DNA from 3 places in the Arthrobacter sp. CG_A4 genome. Region 1 is predicted to be linked to each of the others. Evidence: riboswitches for the same ligand, from Rfam matches in the RefSeq annotation. Region 1 holds a riboswitch; each other region holds the start of a gene.
What was found. Region 1 has a riboswitch for cyclic di-AMP ahead of RCH07_RS17595 (NlpC/P60 family protein). Riboswitches for the same ligand answer to the same signal wherever they lie in the genome.
Positions count from the first base shown of each region.

Region 1 (6,245 bases):
CGGGAGCAGCGGCGGAAGCTTCTCCGGCTCCGGCAGTTCGTCCAACTTCTAGGACCGGGATACCGGGCCGGCGGCAGAGGCTGTGTCAGGTTGCCCCGTGTCGCTCGACGATGAAGTCGCCGCCGGGAAACATGATCGTCTCATGGCCGTCGTCGAACCTCACATGGTACGGCGGCGCACCGTCGGATCCCTTGACCTCCAGGATTTCACCGTGCCGGTCCGACGATTCGACCGTCGTACCCCGGATGACAATGCGGTCTCCTTGTGCTGCTTTCATGGCATTCACCTCCCTTCTCCAGCGTACGGTTCTCGGCCCCTCGCGGGAACACCAATCAGAAAAGTCTGGCCGCGATGGTCTTGGCCAGTTGGCGGATAACCCGGGCTTGGGCCGCCAACTCGGGCGTGTCCCGGCCCAGCGTATAGACGACGAAGACGTAAGCCCGCTCCCCCCGGACCAGGATGCTCGCGTCATGCAGGTTACCGAAGAGCAGGCCGTACTTGTGGAAGACGCTGATGCCCGCGGGGATGGCGGCCGGGATCAGCGATTCGTTGTTGGTGTGCTGCAGAAAGGACAGCAGCTGCGCCGTGTTCGCCGCGTCGAGCAGCTGGCCGGTGTACAGCAGGTACAGCGTCCTCGCCGTCTCGGCGGGCGTCAGGGTGTTCAGTGTGCGGTCATATGTGATCCCGATTGACGCTGCGTACTCGGTCAACGCACGGGGCCCGACGGCGGCCATGATCAGCGCCCACGATTCGTTATTGCTTTGCTGGAGCATCTGCCGGATCTGGGCGCCGGCCGTAGATACCCCCATCCGCGCCCCCAGGGAAGCCCTGCCGGATTCCACCAGATGGTAGTAGGCCGAGGCGGCGAGGATTTTGGCCGTGCTGGCAGCGACGAATTTGGCCCGCACCCCGTATTCGTGCACCACACCGTCGGTCACGTCGATCAGGGCAACGCCCACCTGGTAACGGCTGTTCGCTGCGATGACGGCATTGATCTGGGCTTCAAGTTTCCGGCTGACAGGCGGCGGCCCGGCCGGCACGACGGCGGGCGGCACGACGGCGGGCGGCACCGGCGCCGCTGCTGCTGCCGGGACGACGGCGGGCGGCAGCCCGGACACCGAAGAGGCAGCGAGTTCCCCGCCGTCGGCTTCCGGGGAAGTGCGAGGGGCGGACGCGGACGCCCCGGCCAGCGCAACAGCGTCGGCGGGCACCCTGGCCTGGAACGCCGCGGAGAAGGAGGTCGCCAGGAACAGGGCCAGCATGGCAGCGGCCGCCGGCAGACGATGCCGGCGGCTCCCACCCCATGGTCCAGGCAGGGGCCACCCGGACCGTCGGGTGGCAACAGATGTGTGGCGGCCGCTGCGGTAGTGCCGGCCGGGGCCCTGATTTTGCACCGGCTCTCACCCCCGGTCCAGCGAAGAGCTGGGGCCGGCCGTCGGCTCATACACATTCGCAGGCATGCTGATCCTCCGGGAGCTAGAACCGCGGTAGAGGCTTCAAAGTTTCTGCATTCTGCTCCGCCGGGGCCCTGAGCGCAAGAGTTTTCGCCTTGGAAGACCTTGGGGCAGGTGTCTTGCTGAGGCGTTCATCAGCGCGCCACAAGCTGCAGGCCCAGGACGTTGGCCACGGCTATCACTGCCCGCACGGAGGGATTGCCGGTGGCGGTCTCTATCGTCCGGATTGTTCGCACCGAGGTCCCGGCCAGCTGCGCCAGCTCCGCCTGCGTGATCCCGGTGGCCCTCCGGACGCTGCGGAGTTTCGCTGCGATCGACGCCACGTCACGCATGGTTGCTCCTCCGTGAGGGCACTGCCGGTAACGGCAGTGCTGTTCCTTCAGCCCAGTACCTTGATCGTGGCTCAGACACCACAATCCGGCAAGACCCAGCCGCCCGGCGTCGGACGCCTGGCCTGTTCACGTGCAGTCCTGCCGCTCCGCCGGGCCGGAGCGTACGCTGGTGCGGTAGCCCTCAGCCCATTGAAGGAGCCCAGCGGTGCGCAAAGTCATCCTCATGACGCAGATGTCCCTGGACGGGTACATCGAGGGTCCGGGCCGGGACCTCAGCTGGCACATGGTCGACGACGAACTGCACCAACACTTCAATGATGAGCTCCGGACCATGGGAGCGTTCCTCGACGGCCGCGTCACCTATGAATTGATGGCGGAGTTCTGGCCGACGGCGGACGCGGACCCGTTGAACCCGGCGCCCATGGTCGAGTTCTCCCGGATCTGGCGGGACATGCCCAAGATCGTCTACTCCAGGACCCTGGCGACGGCCGGTTGGAATACCGCAGTGGTGCGGGACGTCGTCGTCGAGGAGGTCGCGAAGCTCAAGGAAGAATCCGGCGGGGACCTCGCGCTCGGCGGCGCCGATCTTGCGGCGTCCTTCCGGCGGCTCGGCCTGATCGATGAATTCCGGATCTACGTCCACCCGGTCCTGATCGGACGGGGCAAACCACTCTTCCAGGAGACGGATGCGGTGACGAAGCTCCGACTGCTGGAGACGCGCACGTTCGGCAACGGCGTCGTGCTGCTTCGGTACCAAGGCTGATTGGCTGGCCCGGGCGTATGCAAGGCCGGCGGGCACGGGCATGTGAAAGACCGGTTGATCAGCTGCCCCCAAGGCAACCGATCAACCGGCCTTTCTACGTTTTCCCGCCAGTGTCGCGGGTGGCATCACCTAGTTGCCGGAGGTGTTACTAAACGCCGGCACGCACGAACGTCACGGGGCCGGTGGCGGTGAGCCAGGACAGCGGGTGAACCACAGTCTGGTTCGCGCCGTTCATCCCGCTGCTGAGCACCTGGCCGTTGCCGACGTAGATTCCGATATGTCCCGACTGGACCACCATGTCGCCCGGCTGGGCATCCCCCACCACTTTGCCGTAGTTCATGAACTGCATCGGGCCGAGGTCGCCGACAGAGATTCCGGCTGCGCCAAGGGCCTTCTCAACCAAGGCGGTGCAATCCTGTGTCATGCCCAGTTGGCCGTAAGCGGCGGAGACCATGGTGGCATTGACGCCGCCGGCCGCCGGGGCAGCGGCGGGAGCGGCCGGCGCTGCCTGGACCTTCACCGCGGCCTTGGCGGCCGGGGCAGCGACGGGTGCCTTGACCGCCGGGGCAGCAACGGGTGCCTTGACCGCCGGGGCAGCAACGGACGCCTTGACTACCGGGGCAGCTACCGGCTTGGGCTGTTCGATCACCGGGGCAGGGGCGGTCGCCACTGCCGGGCGCTCGAAGGTGATCTGTACTTTGGAATCCGCGAGGACGGGTGCGCCCACCTGGCCCCCGACGTCGACGGACGACGCCGGCGCGGAGTCGCGCTGGACGGGGGCCTCGGCGGCGTTGGCGGCCATGGCACTGCTGAGCACCAGGCCGGACGCCGCTGCAATCACTGCAGCCTGGCGGCCGAATGTACCTCCCTTGGAGGACAGGAATACGGAACGGCGTTGGCTGCGAAGGTCAGTGCTTTTTGGCAAAAAAGTATTGCTGGAAGTCATGTGCGTAGCCTCTCCCAATGCCTGCGAGGTGAGCTGTCGGATTCGGATGGGAGGCACCCGGCCGCACTCTGGCCCTGACATCGGACTGTGCGGCTTCACCCCAAGACCTGCGTAAAGCCAGGTCAATAAATGGGTTCCCCGTCTCTGCCGGACGTTGCTGCGAGGTATCCCCGTGGCCGCGGCAGAGTTAGGCAATCGGCTGGGGAGCGCCCGTTTCTAAGCAACAGGCACCCAATAACGGTAACGGCATGATCACGGAATGTCACATCGAGGTAACGGCGGGAGTAGTTTGGGGCAGCTCTTCGCCCCGCAGGACGCGGCCCCCGGCATAGAATGGTGCCATCAGCGGACCCATCAGCGGAGGCCAAAAATGAGCAGCCCCGACTTCGCCAGGCACTGTGTCGCCATCTGCCAGTTGAGCTATCAGCCGCAGAAGGACTTCAATGTCAACACCGAGCTGCTGGTCCTGGAAAATGGGGAAGTCCACGCGTCCACCTGGGACGCAGAGCCCCGCAACGGCGGCTTTGACGTCTTCGTCCTGAATGACCGCGTTGACGCTGCCGGCTTCATGGTGGTGACCGATTGGGAGTTTCTGGACGGTAAAGCCTACGCCGTGGTGGAGCGCCGGGCTCCCGCATAGCACCGTCGTTCGTGGCGGAGCGGGACCCCTGTAGACCGCAGCTTCCGTCGGCTAGGGTTTGACCCCATAGCCAATTCTCGGCTTGGGGGTACCAATGAAAGCCTGGCGTCTGATGATGTCGCTGCCGCAACCGGTGAAGGGGTTCCTGGTGGTCTACCTGATCGCCTTCGCTGTGGTCTTCGTCTCTGTGGCGGTCATGTCTTTAACCGGTCAGGGCACCACAAACCCGGTCGTGCAGTGGGGGGTGGGCGTGCTGGGTCTCACCGCGGTCATACTGGGGCTGGTGCTGGCCTTCAATTTCCGCGGATCGGCTCGCGCCTACGCCGCGATGATGAAGGCCTATAAACCCATGGGGGTGGACTACACCGCGTCGTTTTTCGCAACGCCGATAGCCATCCGAATCTTCGGCGCGCTGTTTGCCGCGATCGGGATCTCGTTCGCCGTGACGTCCGCGATCTTAGCCATGTCCCTCTCCTGAGGCCGCCTGTCTGCCGGGGGTGCGGGCGGCAGCCCCAACCACTGTGATGCGGCCGCCTGCCTGGCTGACTATGGAATGCGCGACGACGGCTGCCGGGGTGGACGCACCGCCCGGCTCTGTGCGGCCGCTCGCAGCCCGCCCAGCCTAGACTGGGGGCAACGGGTCCTTTGAACGAAAGCGAAATCCGTGACCATTCACCGCACGCTGGCCCTCGCCGCCGCACTCCCGGCGCTCCTTTTCGGGGTGGCCGCCTGTGCGCCGCCGGCGGCCACTGAGACGACCGCCACTGAGACGACGGCCGGCACTCGCGCACCGGAAGCCGCCGCGGGCTTCGGCGTGGATAACGCGGGGGCCCGCGAGCGAATCGCCCGGTCCGGACTCGCCCTCCTGGCGGCCGAGGGCAACGTGGAGCATTTCCACGCCCACCTGGATCTGATCAAGGACGCGACGCCAGTGCCGGTGCCGGCGAACATCGGCATCTCACTGGGGCAGGATGGAAAACCGGACGGTATTTCCGCCCTGCACACGCACGACACAAGCGGTGTCATCCACATCGAATCGCCCACGGCAGGGCAGGTGTTCACCCTGGGGCAGCTCCTCACCGAATGGGGCGTGCTGACCGGGACGGGCCCGCCAGGCAGCGGCCAGGGCCCGGCGGACGGCTGGACCGCCTACGTAAACGGGGCACGGTACGACGCCGGCATCCGTGACCTCCCGCTCAAGCACCACGATCAAATCGTGGTCAGCTTCGGTGCAACACCCGCCACCATCCCGTCCTCCTACGAGTTCCCACCCAACGAGTGACTTCGGGCCAGGGCGCGTTCCGGCCAGGGCGCATTCTCGTTGGTTCGTCGGGGGTCTGGGTCCAGGACCGTGATGCCCGGGCTCCGGGACTTCCTCGGCTCGCAGCTATGGCGCATTAGGCTACCCGAATTCCAGCTCGGGCCGGTGCGTAGCGAGTACAGAACGGACGTGCACCGCCGCCTCGCCGGCGACCCCGCCGTCGGGGGCCTCCGCGAGAACCATCCGGGCATGGCGGACAAACCTGTCCCAGTCCCCCGCGCCGGAGCGAAGTGCACGCAGGGGCGACAGCAGAGCAGCACGGCGGAGCCAGGGGTCGGGATCCTGCACCCAACGGTCCAACACACTGTCGGCACGTACCCGGGCCAACACGTCGAGCCCGGTGATCATGGGGCCAACGACGTCCACCGCCAGCGGATCGACAAGCTCGCGCAGTGCTGCCGAACGGAAGAATCCCTCAACCCGGGTGAGATCCGTATTGGTTAGGAGAGTGAGGCTGGACTGCAGCAGCACGATGGCCGCCAGGCGGCGTTCGAAGACGGGAACGTCCCACAGTTCGCTGCTGAGGGCGGTGATGTCGTCGTGCGCCAGTTCGGTGTAGCGGCGGAGCGCATCACGGAGGGTGCCACGCACAGCTCCAACCGAGGCACCGTAGAACGTCAGTCCGGTGCCGCTCGCCGAGCCGCCGAGACGGGCCTGCATTTCCTCGGCCCGGAGCCAGGATGACTCACGCTGGAGCGCAAGGTCGATGAAGTCCGCGGCGTCACTCATCGCTCCATTCTTCCGCACTCCGCGGGCGGCGGCCGATGCTCCTGTTCAATGCTTGGCTGC
Region 1 is NZ_JAXCID010000056.1:14,341-20,585, forward strand. Features, by position in the region: gene RCH07_RS17570 (DUF5129 domain-containing protein) at 1-52, shown strand, start outside; gene RCH07_RS17575 (DUF1918 domain-containing protein) at 86-277, opposite strand; gene RCH07_RS17580 (serine hydrolase) at 333-1,262, opposite strand; gene RCH07_RS17585 (helix-turn-helix transcriptional regulator) at 1,589-1,786, opposite strand; gene RCH07_RS17590 (dihydrofolate reductase family protein) at 1,992-2,549, shown strand; gene RCH07_RS17595 (NlpC/P60 family protein) at 2,698-3,495, opposite strand; cyclic di-AMP (ydaO/yuaA leader) riboswitch at 3,504-3,689, opposite strand; gene RCH07_RS17600 (hypothetical protein) at 3,866-4,135, shown strand; gene RCH07_RS17605 (hypothetical protein) at 4,230-4,613, shown strand; gene RCH07_RS17610 (hypothetical protein) at 4,800-5,417, shown strand; gene RCH07_RS17615 (DNA alkylation repair protein) at 5,538-6,185, opposite strand.

Region 2 (6,245 bases), on a different contig from region 1:
CAACTCGCGGTCCAAGGTCGTCACGGTCGATGAATTGGGCCTGCTGCCCTCCGAGGATGCCATCCTGGCGCCCGAGTGGGTCCCGTGGGCCGAACGCGTCCGCCCCGGGGACGAACAGGGGGACGAGGCCCCGGCCGCCGGTGCCGAGACCCGGGACCAGGGTGCTGCTGAGCCCGGCACTGACGACGCCTCAGCAGGGGCTGACCCGGCAGAGGACGACTCCGCGGAAGACGGCACTACCCCCGAAGACGACTCTGACGACGCGGACGGCAACGCCGACGGCGCCGATGACGAATACGACGCCGACGACGTGGACGACGACGACGCTGATGTGGACGACGATGAAGCCTCAAACGAAGATGCATCCGGCGAAGCAGCCTCCGACGAGCCCGACTAAGGGTTGGAACCGGCTGGGGAAATGGACTGCGGGGGCCGGGCATGACGTCCACCTTCAAGTCCCTGCACGTCCTGAACTACCGGATCTGGTTCATCGGGGCGGTCGTCTCCAACATCGGCACGTGGATGCAGCGCACGGCCCAGGACTGGCTGGTCTTTGACCACCTGACCGAGCACGACGCGGGCGCCATGGGCATCACGATGTCGCTGCAGCTCGGACCCCAGCTTTTCCTGGCTCCGGTGGCGGGGCTCGTGGCGGACCGCTTCAACCGCAAACGGCTGCTGGTCGCAACGCAGTCCGTGATGGCGCTGCTCAGCGCGGGCCTGGGCATCCTGGTGGTCATCGGCGCCGCGCAGCTCTGGCACGTCTACGGCTTTGCCCTGCTGCTGGGCGTCGTGTCCGCCCTCGATGCCCCGGTGCGCCAGACCTTCGTCTCTGAGCTGGTCCGCGACGACTACCTGCCCAACGCGGTGGCCCTCAACAGTGCATCCTTCAACGTAGCCAGGATGATCGGCCCCGCGGTAGCCGGAATCCTGACGGTGGCTGTCGGCCCCGGCTGGGTTTTCCTGATCAACACCCTCACCTTTGTGGCGCTGCTGCTGAGCCTGTGGAAGATTCCAGCGGCCTCGCTCCGCCAGCTTCCGAAGGCGGCCGCGGGCAAGGGCCGGATCCGGGAAGGGCTTCGCTATGTACGGTACCGGCCGGACATTGTGGTGGTTCTCGTGGCGATCTTTATCGTGGGAACCCTGGGGCTGAACTTCGTGCTGTTCATCGCGGCCATGGTCGGTACGGAATTCGGCCTCGACGCCGGCGCCTTCGGGCTGATGAACTCGATCATGGCCATCGGCTCCGTGACCGGCGCGCTGCTGGCGGCCGGCCGGCAGAAGCCCCGGCTGAGGCTCATTTTCGGGGCCGCCGGGGCCTTCGGTGTGACCGCGGGCATCGCGGCGCTGGCACCGGACTACTTCTGGTTCGGCGCCGCGCTGGTCCCCGTGGGCCTTTTCGCGATCACGATGATGACAAGCGCAAACAGCTACGTCCAGACGACCACGGACCCGGTGATGCGCGGCCGGGTGATGGCGCTCTACATGGCGATCTTCATGGGCGGCACACCGATCGGGGCGCCGCTGGTGGGCTGGGTCGCCAACGTCGCCGGCCCCCGCTGGTCCATGAGCGTAGCGGCCGCTTCGGGCCTGATCGCCGCGCTGATTGGGCTGCTATGGATCATCCGGGCCAGGCGGCTGCGGATCCGTTTCGACCGCAGGGCCCGAGGGCTACGATACTTCCACGTCGAATCCGGCCTCGGTGCCGGCGGTGCCGGCGGCAACGCGGACGGCGCCGGCCAGGCAGCAAACCCGGACGACGCCGGCCAGACGGCAAACCCGGACGACGCCGTCGATCGCTGACGCAGCCGGCGGTCAGCAGCCTGCATTCTGCATTCCGCATTCTGCATTCTGCATTCTGCATTCTGCATTCTGCATTCTGCATTCTGCATTCCGCATTCTGCATTCTGCATTCTGCATTCTGCATTCTGCATTCTGCATTCTGCTTTCGGCGGTCGGCCGCGCAGACGGACTACTTCGTGAGCTCCCCCACGACGTGGTCGATGCATTCGAGCAGCGCCGACACATCGTCCGGCTCGATTGCCACGAACGTGGCAATACGCAGCTGGTTGCGGCCCAGCTTGCGGTACGGCTCGGTGTCCACGATGCCGTTGGAGCGGAGCACCGTGGCGATTGCCGCGGCGTCGATCGAGTCGTCGAAGTCGATCGTGGCGATGACGTTGGAGCGGTCCTCGGCCTTAGCCACGAACGGTGTGGCATAGCCGGAGGCCTCGGCCCAGCGGTAGATGCGCCCGGCCGAATCCGCAGTCCGGGCCGAGGCGAAGTCGAGCCCGCCGCTGGCATTGAGCCACTGCACCTGGGCGTCCAGTGTGACTAGGGTGGCCAGCGCCGGGGTGTTGTACGTCTGGTTCAGCCGTGAGTTATCGATCGCCGTCTGAAGATCCAGGAAGTCCGGAATCCAGCGGCCGCTGGCCTTGACCCGGGCCGCACGCTCCAGCGCCGCCGGGGAAAACAGACCAAGCCACAGGCCGCCGTCGGATGCGAAGTTCTTCTGCGGAGCGAAGTAGTAAACATCAGCCTCGGCTACATCCACGGCCAGGCCGCCGGCCGCGGACGTGGCATCGACCAGCACGAGGGAACCCTCATCGGAACCGGCCACGCGCTGGACCGGGGCGGCAACGCCGGTGGAGGTCTCGTTCTGCGGCCACGCGTACACGTCAACCCCGGCCTCCGCCGTGGCCTCCGGGCGAGTACCGGGCTCGGACTCGATGATGGAGGATTCAGCAAGGAACGGAGCCTTGTTCGTGGCCGCGGCGAACTTCGAGCCGAACTCGCCGAAAGACAGGTGCTGGGCCTTATTCTCCACAAGGCCGAAGCTGGCTATGTCCCAGAACGCCGTGGAACCGCCGACCCCGAGGACCACCTCATAGCCTTCGGGGGCACGGAAGAACCGGCTGAGACCGTGACGGACCGAGCCTACGAGGTTCTTGACCGGTGCCTGGCGGTGGGATGTACCCAGCAGCATCGCCGATGAGGCGAGGGCTTCCATCTGTTCCGGTCGGACCTTTGACGGTCCGGCGCCGAACCGGCCGTCCTGGGGAAGGAGGTTTGCGGGGATAGTGATGCTGGTGTCGCTCACGTGGCTCCAATTTTCGACTGCTACAAAGTGTGGCTCCGGAGGTGGCCCGGCGTGCTGGGTGCGAGGGAGCCTACTTTTCATTCTGCCTGACTGCGGAGGGCTGGCGGGAAAGGAGTCCGTCATAGTCCGGTCATCGAACCGTTCCGGGAGATTATCCGGACAAACTCAAAATAGGCTAGGCTGTCCTGCGAGCGTACGGCCGAGCTCGCCAGGGCTCATCCCGCACGCGGTACGGCGGGAAATGACGCAAGGACGGCGCTCGAGGAGCTGAGCTGAATGACGGATCTGATCGATACCACGGAGATGTATCTTCGGACCATCCTGGAGCTTGAAGAGGAAAACATCATCGCCCTCCGCGCCCGCATCGCGGAGCGACTCCGCCACTCCGGCCCCACAGTTTCCCAGACCATCGGACGGATGGAACGTGATGGGCTGGTAGTTGTCTCCGGCGACCGGCACCTCGAGCTGACCGAAACCGGCCGGAAACGCGCCATTGGCGTTATGCGCAAGCACCGTCTCGCCGAGCGCCTGCTGGCGGACGTGATAGGCCTCGACTGGGCCTACGTCCACGAGGAAGCCTGCCGCTGGGAACACGTGATGAGCGAGCGCGTGGAGCGGCGGATCTTTGAACTGCTCAACCACCCGACCGTTTCCCCTTACGGCAACCCGATTCCTGGCCTCGCTGACCTCGGGGGTCCGCCGTCCCTGCCGCACGCGGACGGCGTCGTGAACCTGCTTGAGGCTATGGCCGGCTACGGGGCCGGTTCCCGGATTACGGTCGACCGGCTTGCCGAGCCCATCCAGGTGGAGCCGGAACTGCTGGTCCAGCTCGACGAGGGAGGGATCCGTCCCGGTGCCCGGGTTTCGCTGGAACGCGTCGGGGAATACATCTCGGTCCGGGTGCCGGAGATCGAAGGTGCCCTTGAGTTGCCGCCCGAGGTCGCTGCCCACGTTTTTGTTACCGTCGGCTGACACCTCCCGGGTCACATCTCCGGGTCATAACTCGTGGGATGACCCACGAGTTATGCACAACCGCCGATAACGGATTTATCACTGGGCGGCTTCATCGCCTATAGTTGATGACCAGTACCGATACCAAAGCGTTATCTGATTCGAAGCCGAGCTCTGCCAGCGGATCAGTAACAGAGTCACCTTCTGGCAGGGGCGGGGGAACCACTTCCGGCTGTTTCAACACAGCCTTGGGGTGAAGTCCGCCAGCGGCAAGCACACTCCAGTGAGGGACTTTATTGGACCTCTTTGTGTCTGGGTGCTTGCTTACGGCGGACCGGGTCTTAGATCTCTGACCCGAATCCGACAGCTAACTCCGCAGGCTCTCCAGAGAGGAACTACTTTTTGACCACCCAGACCGCCAGGGGCCGCCGTCGTGCGGCCGGTCCCGCCCCGGAGCCACGTCCGGCCGTCGCCGCATTGGCCGACCGTCCGCGCGACGCGCACCGCGATGAACGCCGGGGCCGGCGCAGCCCGTTCCGGCAGGTCACCGACTTCGCCGCCGCCAGCGGCGTTGGGCAGAAGGCCGGTATTGCCTTGGCCGCCACAGGTCTGGTCCTGACGGTTACCGTCCCCGCGACCGGTCCGGTCGCGGTCACCAACGCCGGCCCGCCCGTCAGTTCAGCCTCTGCCGAGGCCTCCGCCGCGGCACAGCCGGATGTCACTGCGCCTGCCGCCGCCAAGATTGAATTTAACCGCAGTGCCGTCACCACGCAGGGCGATCCGGACGGGAAGCTTAAGCAGTTACTGAGCGCCCAAGCCGCTGGCGCCATCACGCGTGCTGCGTCTTCGGGAAGCCTTGGTGCACCGCTGGAGCGGATGGATTCCGTGTCGCCCTTCGGGCTGCGTGTCAGCCCCATTACCGGCGGTTCCGGCGAGTTCCACCGCGGTCAGGACTTCGCGGCCCAGTGCGGAACAGCAGTCAACGCCGCCGCAAGTGGCACCGTGACGTTTGCCGGATGGCACCCTTACGGTGGCGGAAACCGCGTGGTGATCGACCACGGCAACGGACTGGAGACCACCTACAACCACCTCAGCTCCTCGAGCGTCCGCGTCGGGCAGCAGGTCTCCCGCGGCGATGCCGTGGCGATGGCCGGGACCACCGGGGCCTCCACCGGCTGCCACCTCCACTTCGAGGTCATGGTTAACGGAGAAGTTGTCGACCCCACCGGCTGGCTCTAGCCAAGCCGATGGGTCACTCTCGCATTTCTGTGACGCGCCGTGATCTGAATGTGACATTGAACCCCAATTGCTGTACCGTATGAGGTACGCCAACTTTTCCGAAGTTGGCGCTCTTGAGTGGATTGCCTAGCTCTGCCACCGCTCAAGGTCCGTCCGCATGACATCGTCTGGCAGGGGCGGGGGAACCAATTTTGGTCTTCGCAAGAAGACCTTGGGGTTAAGTCGCAAAGCTTCCCAGGAAGCAGCGCGGCCGGGTGACTCCCATCCGAATCCGACAGCTCACCTCGCAGGCATTGGGAGAGGCTTCTTTTCGTGTCTTCACGCCGCAATGCTGCGCTTTACAGCGCTTGTGCATCTCTTACGAGCCCGCCGGAATCCACCTATCGTGCTGCCCTTGCCGGCGCCCGCAACGGATCCCACACCGCCGGCTCAACCTCTGCTGATTCCGGACTGCAATCTACGCACCTGCATTCCGTGGCCGTTTTTGGCGCATCTTCGCAGTACACCCTTCGCTAAGTAACCCATTCGGGGCGATCCGGCGTACCCCCAAGATGCCGGAGCGTCCTCAGATTGCGCCTGAAAAGCGCAGTCCAAGGATCACGAAAGAGAGAACTTAATGACTACTAGTGCAAACGCACGCCACCGCGCCGAGGTCACCAAGACCAACTCGCTGGCCGTCATTGCCAAGACTGTCGGCCACAATGCCGGAGGCATGGGCCGCCAGGCTGCAGTTATCGCTGCCGCTTCCGGTCTGGTTCTGACCAGCGGTATTGCAGCCAACGCTGCTGAGACCAACGTTCAGCGCGAATCCACCTCCGCTTCCACGCTCGAAGTCCAGTCGGCAGCTCCGGCAGCCATCTCGGCTGCTTCCACGATTGCGATCTCCTACGAGAAGCCGGCCGTCACGACCACTGCCGCTCCGGTTATCGAGGCCCCTAAGCCCGTCGTCAAGGTC
Region 2 is NZ_JAXCID010000023.1:8,197-14,441, reverse strand. Features, by position in the region: gene RCH07_RS11210 (DUF3027 domain-containing protein) at 1-397, shown strand, start outside; gene RCH07_RS11205 (MFS transporter) at 439-1,803, shown strand; gene serC (phosphoserine transaminase) at 1,973-3,100, opposite strand; gene RCH07_RS11195 (metal-dependent transcriptional regulator) at 3,377-4,072, shown strand; cyclic di-AMP (ydaO/yuaA leader) riboswitch at 4,237-4,448, shown strand; gene RCH07_RS11190 (M23 family metallopeptidase) at 4,454-5,290, shown strand; cyclic di-AMP (ydaO/yuaA leader) riboswitch at 5,428-5,597, shown strand; gene RCH07_RS11185 (NlpC/P60 family protein) at 5,907-6,245, shown strand, end outside.
Region 2: it holds a riboswitch for cyclic di-AMP, as region 1 does, so the genes downstream of both, RCH07_RS11190 (M23 family metallopeptidase) here and RCH07_RS17595 (NlpC/P60 family protein) in region 1, are expected to answer to the same signal.

Region 3 (6,245 bases), on a different contig from region 1:
GGTGCCGTTCTCCACGAGGTAGTTCAGGAGCTCGAATTCCTTGAACGTGAGGTTCAGGGATTCGCCGTCGAGGTGGACCTCGCGGCGGGCCAGGTCGATCAAGACACCGGACGGCCGCGGATCCTGCGGCTGCTGCAGGCGGGCCGCCTCGGCGCGCTGGCGGGCGCCACCGGTGGGGTCACCAAAGGTAGAACGGACGACGTCGAGCGCTGAACCCGGGGCACTGGCCGGCGCAACGGCGACGGCGGCATAGCTTTCAGCACCGGAGACAAGGGACTGGGCGTAGGTGCGGATCTCCTGGGCAAGCTTGGCAATAGATGTGCCGGCAGCCGCCGCAGTCTCTTCGTCAATACCCATGTAGAGCACAAAGCCGCGGGCAACATTATCGGCCGGGACAGGCCGCACCGGGCTGCCGTTGCCCGGCGCAACCACGGGAGTGGGCGCCGTCGCAAGTTCGGCCGGAACGGCGCGGAGTTGACCGTAGGAACTCGGGTTGTAGCCCTGCGCCGCGTAGCCCGGGGCCGGGAAGCTGATGCCGGATCCGGTGGGGAACGACGGGCTGCCGCCGAACCCCTGGCGGATGCCGGAGGCCTGGCCGGCCTTGCTGGCGTTACGGACGGAGATATGGACGTATCCGGATGCAACTGACATGGCTTGCTACCTCAATGTGAATGGCCGTCATCGCGGCTCGAATGCTAGTTTCCCCGCAATGAAAAATGGGGAGGGGCGCCCGACACCGGGCTGGGGCGAATGCCTAGAAACTCTTGGGGTGTAAAAGTTAGGCGTGCATTCGACAACAGCGCATCTCGGAATCAGCGGGTGAGCTGAACCAGGAAGCTGCGACTGCAGGTGCTGTTGAGTTCTTGTTCACAATTGAAGTGTGCAACGTAACAATGAAAACTTGCAAGTAACAATGGATCCCACAGTCCACGTTGTGAGACGAAAACCGGAAATGTAGTGCAGATCACAATTCTTCTCTGCCAGTCAAATATCGGGAGTTGTGCATAGTGCACGCCCACTTCGGCGATGCTGTCGAAGATTCTTCGGCTAGAGGGTGCGATGACTTGAATTTATTCAGACTCGGGCGATTCGGCAAAACCGTTCGCCTACTGATCATTCAATGTCCACCGTCCCACAGAGTGGGCACCCTGACTGGCCCCGAAAATGCCTCGCGGCCGGGTGCTGCGGGCTCCGGCAGGTTGCGGTGGCCGTTAGTGTTCGTTGTTCGCTCCGGTGCCACGGCAGCATCCAGCTCGCTAGGCTGGGATTCACAGGTGACGCACAGGATCCCCAAAGCCGCGCCTAACCGGCAGAACGGAGAGTTGTCCCATGGCCACCTCGCACTCCATGACCAATAACCTCCCTCTTCTCGCGCATCCGGACGGCTCCCCTATCCGTGCCCTTGTGGTGGACGACGAACCCAGCCTCTCCGAGCTCATGAGCATGGGGCTGCGGATGGCAGGCTGGTCCGTGGCGGTCGCGAGCGACGGACCCGAAGCGGTGAAACTCGCCAAAGAGTTCCGCCCCGACGTACTGGTTCTCGACGTGATGCTTCCCGGATTCGACGGCGTTGAGCTCCTCGGCCGGATTCGCTCCTTCGCCCCGGAAGTCCCGGCCCTGTTCCTTACTGCCAAGGACGACGTCCAGGACCGGATCACCGGCCTCGCCGCCGGAGGCGACGACTATGTCACCAAGCCATTCAGCATGGAGGAGGTGCTGCTGCGGCTGCACCGGCTGGTCCAGCGCTCCGGTGTGGCAGCAATAGACACCGCCGAACTCGTGGTCGGGGATCTGGTCCTCAACATCGACACCCGGGACGTCACACGGGCCGGCGAGGAACTGCACCTCACGGCGACGCAGTTTGAGCTCCTGCGCTACCTCATGGAAAACCCCAAACGCGTCATCAGCAAGGCCCAAATCCTGGACCGGGTCTGGGACTACGATTTCGGTGGCCAGGCCAACATCGTCGAACTCTACATTTCCTACCTCCGCAAGAAGGTTGACGCCAGCCACCCGTCCATGATCCATACCGTGCGCGGCGCCGGCTACGTCCTGAAGCCGGCGGAGTGATCCGTGCCCACTCGCACCCATAGGACAGGCGCCGATCAGCCAGGCGCCCCCGGGCGAAGCTGGCGCAACCCGTCCACGTGGCATCTGCGCACCCGGCTGGTCCTAGTCACCATGGGCTTGCTCGTGGCGATCTGCGGTGCCGTCGGAGTGTTCAGCTATGCCTCGATGGACCTGTTCCTGACGAGGCAACTGGACTCGCAGCTTGAGCAGGCGTCCGGACGGGCCCGGGAATTCGGCCGCCCCGGACCAGGGAACGGCGACGTCCGCCGGGATCCGCTGGAAGCCCGGGGCCAGGGCGTCGGCACCCTCAATGCGCGGATCCTCAACGGCGTCGTCAGCAGCGCCGGCTTCCTCGCCGATGATGCCAGCCGCAAATCCCTCTCCGCCGGGGACAGCGAGATACTGGGGGTGCTCACACCCAACGTCGGCCCCGTGGACCGCGTTCTCTCCGCTGGTGCGTACCGGCTCACTGCCGCCCGGGCCCCTTCCGGCGACGTCATAGTAACCGGGCTGCCGCTCGCCGAGAAGCAGAACACCCTGGCCTCGCTGGTGTGGACCATGGTGGTGGTCTCCGCCGGCGGTCTCGTACTGATCGGCCTCGCCGGCACGGCCCTGATCCGCCGGACCATGAAGCCGCTCGAACAGCTGTCCGGAGTGGCCACCCAGGTCTCCCGCCTACCGCTCGACGCCGGCGAGGTGGCACTCGCCGTGCGGGTTCCGGCGTCGGCGGCGCATCCCGGCACGGAAGTGGGAAGCGTTGGCTTTGCGCTGAACCAGATGCTGGACAACGTCTCCAACGCCCTTGAATCGCGGCAGCAAAGCGAAATGAAGGTGCGCCAGTTTGTGTCCGATGCCTCGCATGAGCTGCGCACCCCGCTGACCGCCATCCGCGGCTACACCGAGCTGATGCGGATGACCGAACACTTCACGCCGGACGGGGAGAACTCCCTGGCGCGGGTGCAGAGCCAGTCCCAGCGGATGACCACGCTGGTGGAAGACCTGCTGCTGCTGGCGCGCCTGGACGAGGGCCGGCCGCTCAAGTTCAGCGACGTCGACCTCACCCGGCTGGCGATCGAGACGGTCAGCGACGAGAAGGTCATGGCCCCGGACCACCTCTGGCAGCTGGAGCTCCCGGAAGAGCCGGTGGTGGTCCGCGGCGACGCGACCGCACTGCACCAGGTGCTGGCGAATCTGCTGTCCAACGCGCGCAAGCACACCGGCCCCGGTACAGCGGTGGTCACCGGAGTGGCGCGGCTCGCCGACGGGAGCGCCGTGGTGACGGTAACGGACAACGGCAGCGGGATCGCCCCCGAGTTTGTCGGCCGGATCTTCTCGCGCTTCGCCCGGGCCGACGCCGCCCGCAAAAACCCGGCAGTCACGACGGCCGCACATGCCGCCACCGGGGCCTCCGGCAGCCCGGGGGTGCCGGGTGCGACGGCAGCGACGGCGGCGACGGGCGCGACGGGTCCGACGGGCGCCCCGGCGATGCCGGGTGCGACGGCGGCGACGGGTCCGACGGTGGCTGAACCCACGGCCGAGGGGACCAGCGGGCTGGGGCTCTCCATTGTGCAGTCGATTGTGGAGGCGCACGGCGGGACTGTCGAGGTCATCTCCCGGCCGGGCCGCACGGAGTTCACCGTCCGGCTTCCCGCTGGTCCGCCGAGCCCGCCGAGCCCGCCGCTTCGACGGTTCCCTGCCGGCTAGACGACACTTAGCGTCGAACCCGCCGGGAACCATCGAAGCGGGGCTCAGGCTAGGCCGCGGAAGCACAAGGCGACGCACCGCCGTCGCCCTGCTTGTTACCGAAATGTGACATTTGTTTCCGGCTCCTGTACCGTTTTTAGGGTGCGGCCGCCACAGGGCCGCGCATCCGGACGGACGCCAAACTCTGCCGCTTCCCGGATTCCGCTCGACCAGGCAGAGGCGGGGAACCCAGAGTTCCCGGACATTCTGCATCTTTGCACCCTTGGGGTGAAGCCGACACGTGAGATTCCGTGCGGCCGGATATCGCATCCGAACCCGACAGCTAACTCCGCAGGCGTTGAGAGGCGATCATGACTGAATTCAAAGTACCAACGCGCCACAAGAGCGCCCAGCAGGCAACCCGTTCGACGGCTTCGCGCCACCGCGCGGCGGACACCAATCCCGCGTCAACCCGGTCCCGGTTCACCGCGAGCCTCGGATCCACCGGCCGTCGCGCCGCCCTCGTTGCCACCACCTGCGCGGTGCTCGTCGGGATCGGGGCTGCCGGGCAGGCCGCCGAGACCGCCAACCGCAACGCCAGCGCCGGCAGTTCCAGCGGGGCTTCGGCCACCACCGCCGACCCGCTGACGCACCTGGACTTCGAACGTGTCCGCGTCGATTCGCAGTCGGCCCTTCCCGACACCGCCAGTCTCGCGCCCCAGACCGAAGAGGTGAAGCCCGCTGAAGTCCCCGCCGCCGCGGCTCCCGCACCCGAGCCTGCTCCGGCACCCGCACCCGCACCCGCACCCGAGCCTGCTCCGGCACCCGCACCCGCACCTGAGCCCGCACCGGCACCGGCACCGGCACCGGCCAAGCCCGTTGCTGTCGACGACCCTGCCGGCGCGCAGGCCTACGCTGCCGCGCAACTGGGAACTTACGGCTGGGCTCCCAGCGAGATGCAGTGCCTTCAGACGCTGTGGACGAAGGAATCCGATTGGAAGACCACCGCCACGAACCCCAGCAGCGGGGCATACGGTGTGGTCCAGTCCCTGCCGGCCGAGAAGATGGCCAGCGCTGGCCCGGACTACCGGACGAACTACCGGACCCAGATCAACTGGGGCCTGAACTACGTCAAGGAGCGCTATGGCTCCCCCTGCGGCGCCCTGAACTTCCACTACGCCAACAACTGGTACTAGACAGCCGGCACGGCCAGCCTGAAGCACGGCCAGGCGAGGAGCCCCGGATCCACAGGATCCAGTCCATGCGGTTCAGGTGAGGCCGCGCCGGTGTTTTCCGGAACCCCCCGGAACCCCCCAGCCGCCTCCGGCGCCAGTTTCGCCGACGGCGGGCTTAGCCTGCCACGCCGTAGAGGCGGTCGCCGGCGTCGCCCAGACCCGGGACGATGTAAGACTTTTCGTTGAGCTTCTCGTCGATGGAGGCGAGGACGATGGTCACGTTGGCGTCGGCAAGCTCCTCTTCCAGCTTGGCCAGGCCCTCCGGGGCGGCCAGCAGGCAGATGCAGGTGACGTCGGAGGCGCCGCGCTTAAAGAGGAACTTGATGGCCTCCCGCAAGGTGCCGCCGGTTGCAAGCATCGGGTCCAGCACGAAGATCTGCCGGTCCGTGAGGTTCTCGGGGAGTCGCTCGGCGTAGGTGATGATGTCAAGGGTTTCTTCATCCCGGGCCATGCCCAGGAAGCCAACCTCGGCGGTCGGGACCAGCTTGGTCATACCCTCGAGCATGCCGAGCCCGGCGCGCAGGATAGGGACCACCAGCGGGGTGGGCTTGGTGAAGGCGGTGCCGATCGTGATGCTGACCGGCGTCTCGATGGTCACCGGCTCGGTGCGGACGTCGCGGGTCGCCTCGTAGGCGAGGAGCGTAACGAGTTCCTCGGTGAGCTGGCGGAAGACCGGGGAAGGGGTGTTCTTGTCCCGCAGAACGGTGAGCTTATGGGCGACCAGCGGGTGGTCCACAACGAGAATGCGCATGGGTCAAAACTATCACCCGGCGGCAGTTGACCCGCCCGTCGGACCGCGGGTCACCCGCCCGTCGGACCGCGGGCGCCGAGCCCGTCCGCAGTGGTGTCTTCGTTCCCGGCCGCGCTCCCGGCAGCACCGGTATCGGGGCCGGGGCCCGCACCCTTCGCGGGGCCTGGGCCGCCGCCGTCGGGGCGTCCGTCCATCAGGTGCGCCGGATGGTCGAAGGTCGGCGCCGGGCCCGCATGCCCGCGGTGCCGCAGCACATGGAACAGCCGGTGTGCCAGGATCACGATGCCCAGCCAGGCAAGGCCGAGGAGCCACGCGGCGATCACATCCGTCATCCAGTGATGCCCCAGGAAAACCCTACTCAGGCCCATCGCCGCGACGAAGATCACACCGGCGGCGATCACCGCGACGCGGGCCGAGGTCTTCTTGAGCTGGAGGCAGGTCAGATAAACCAGCACGCCGATGACCACGGTGGAGTTGAGTGCGTGCCCGCTGGGGAAGGATGGGGA
Region 3 is NZ_JAXCID010000028.1:11,426-17,670, forward strand. Features, by position in the region: gene RCH07_RS12595 (winged helix-turn-helix domain-containing protein) at 1-651, opposite strand, end outside; gene RCH07_RS12600 (response regulator transcription factor) at 1,330-2,070, shown strand; gene RCH07_RS12605 (sensor histidine kinase) at 2,074-3,774, shown strand; cyclic di-AMP (ydaO/yuaA leader) riboswitch at 3,967-4,126, shown strand; gene RCH07_RS12610 (hypothetical protein) at 4,125-4,949, shown strand; gene upp (uracil phosphoribosyltransferase) at 5,104-5,739, opposite strand; gene RCH07_RS12620 (phosphatase PAP2 family protein) at 5,790-6,245, opposite strand, start outside.
Region 3: it holds a riboswitch for cyclic di-AMP, as region 1 does, so the genes downstream of both, RCH07_RS12610 (hypothetical protein) here and RCH07_RS17595 (NlpC/P60 family protein) in region 1, are expected to answer to the same signal.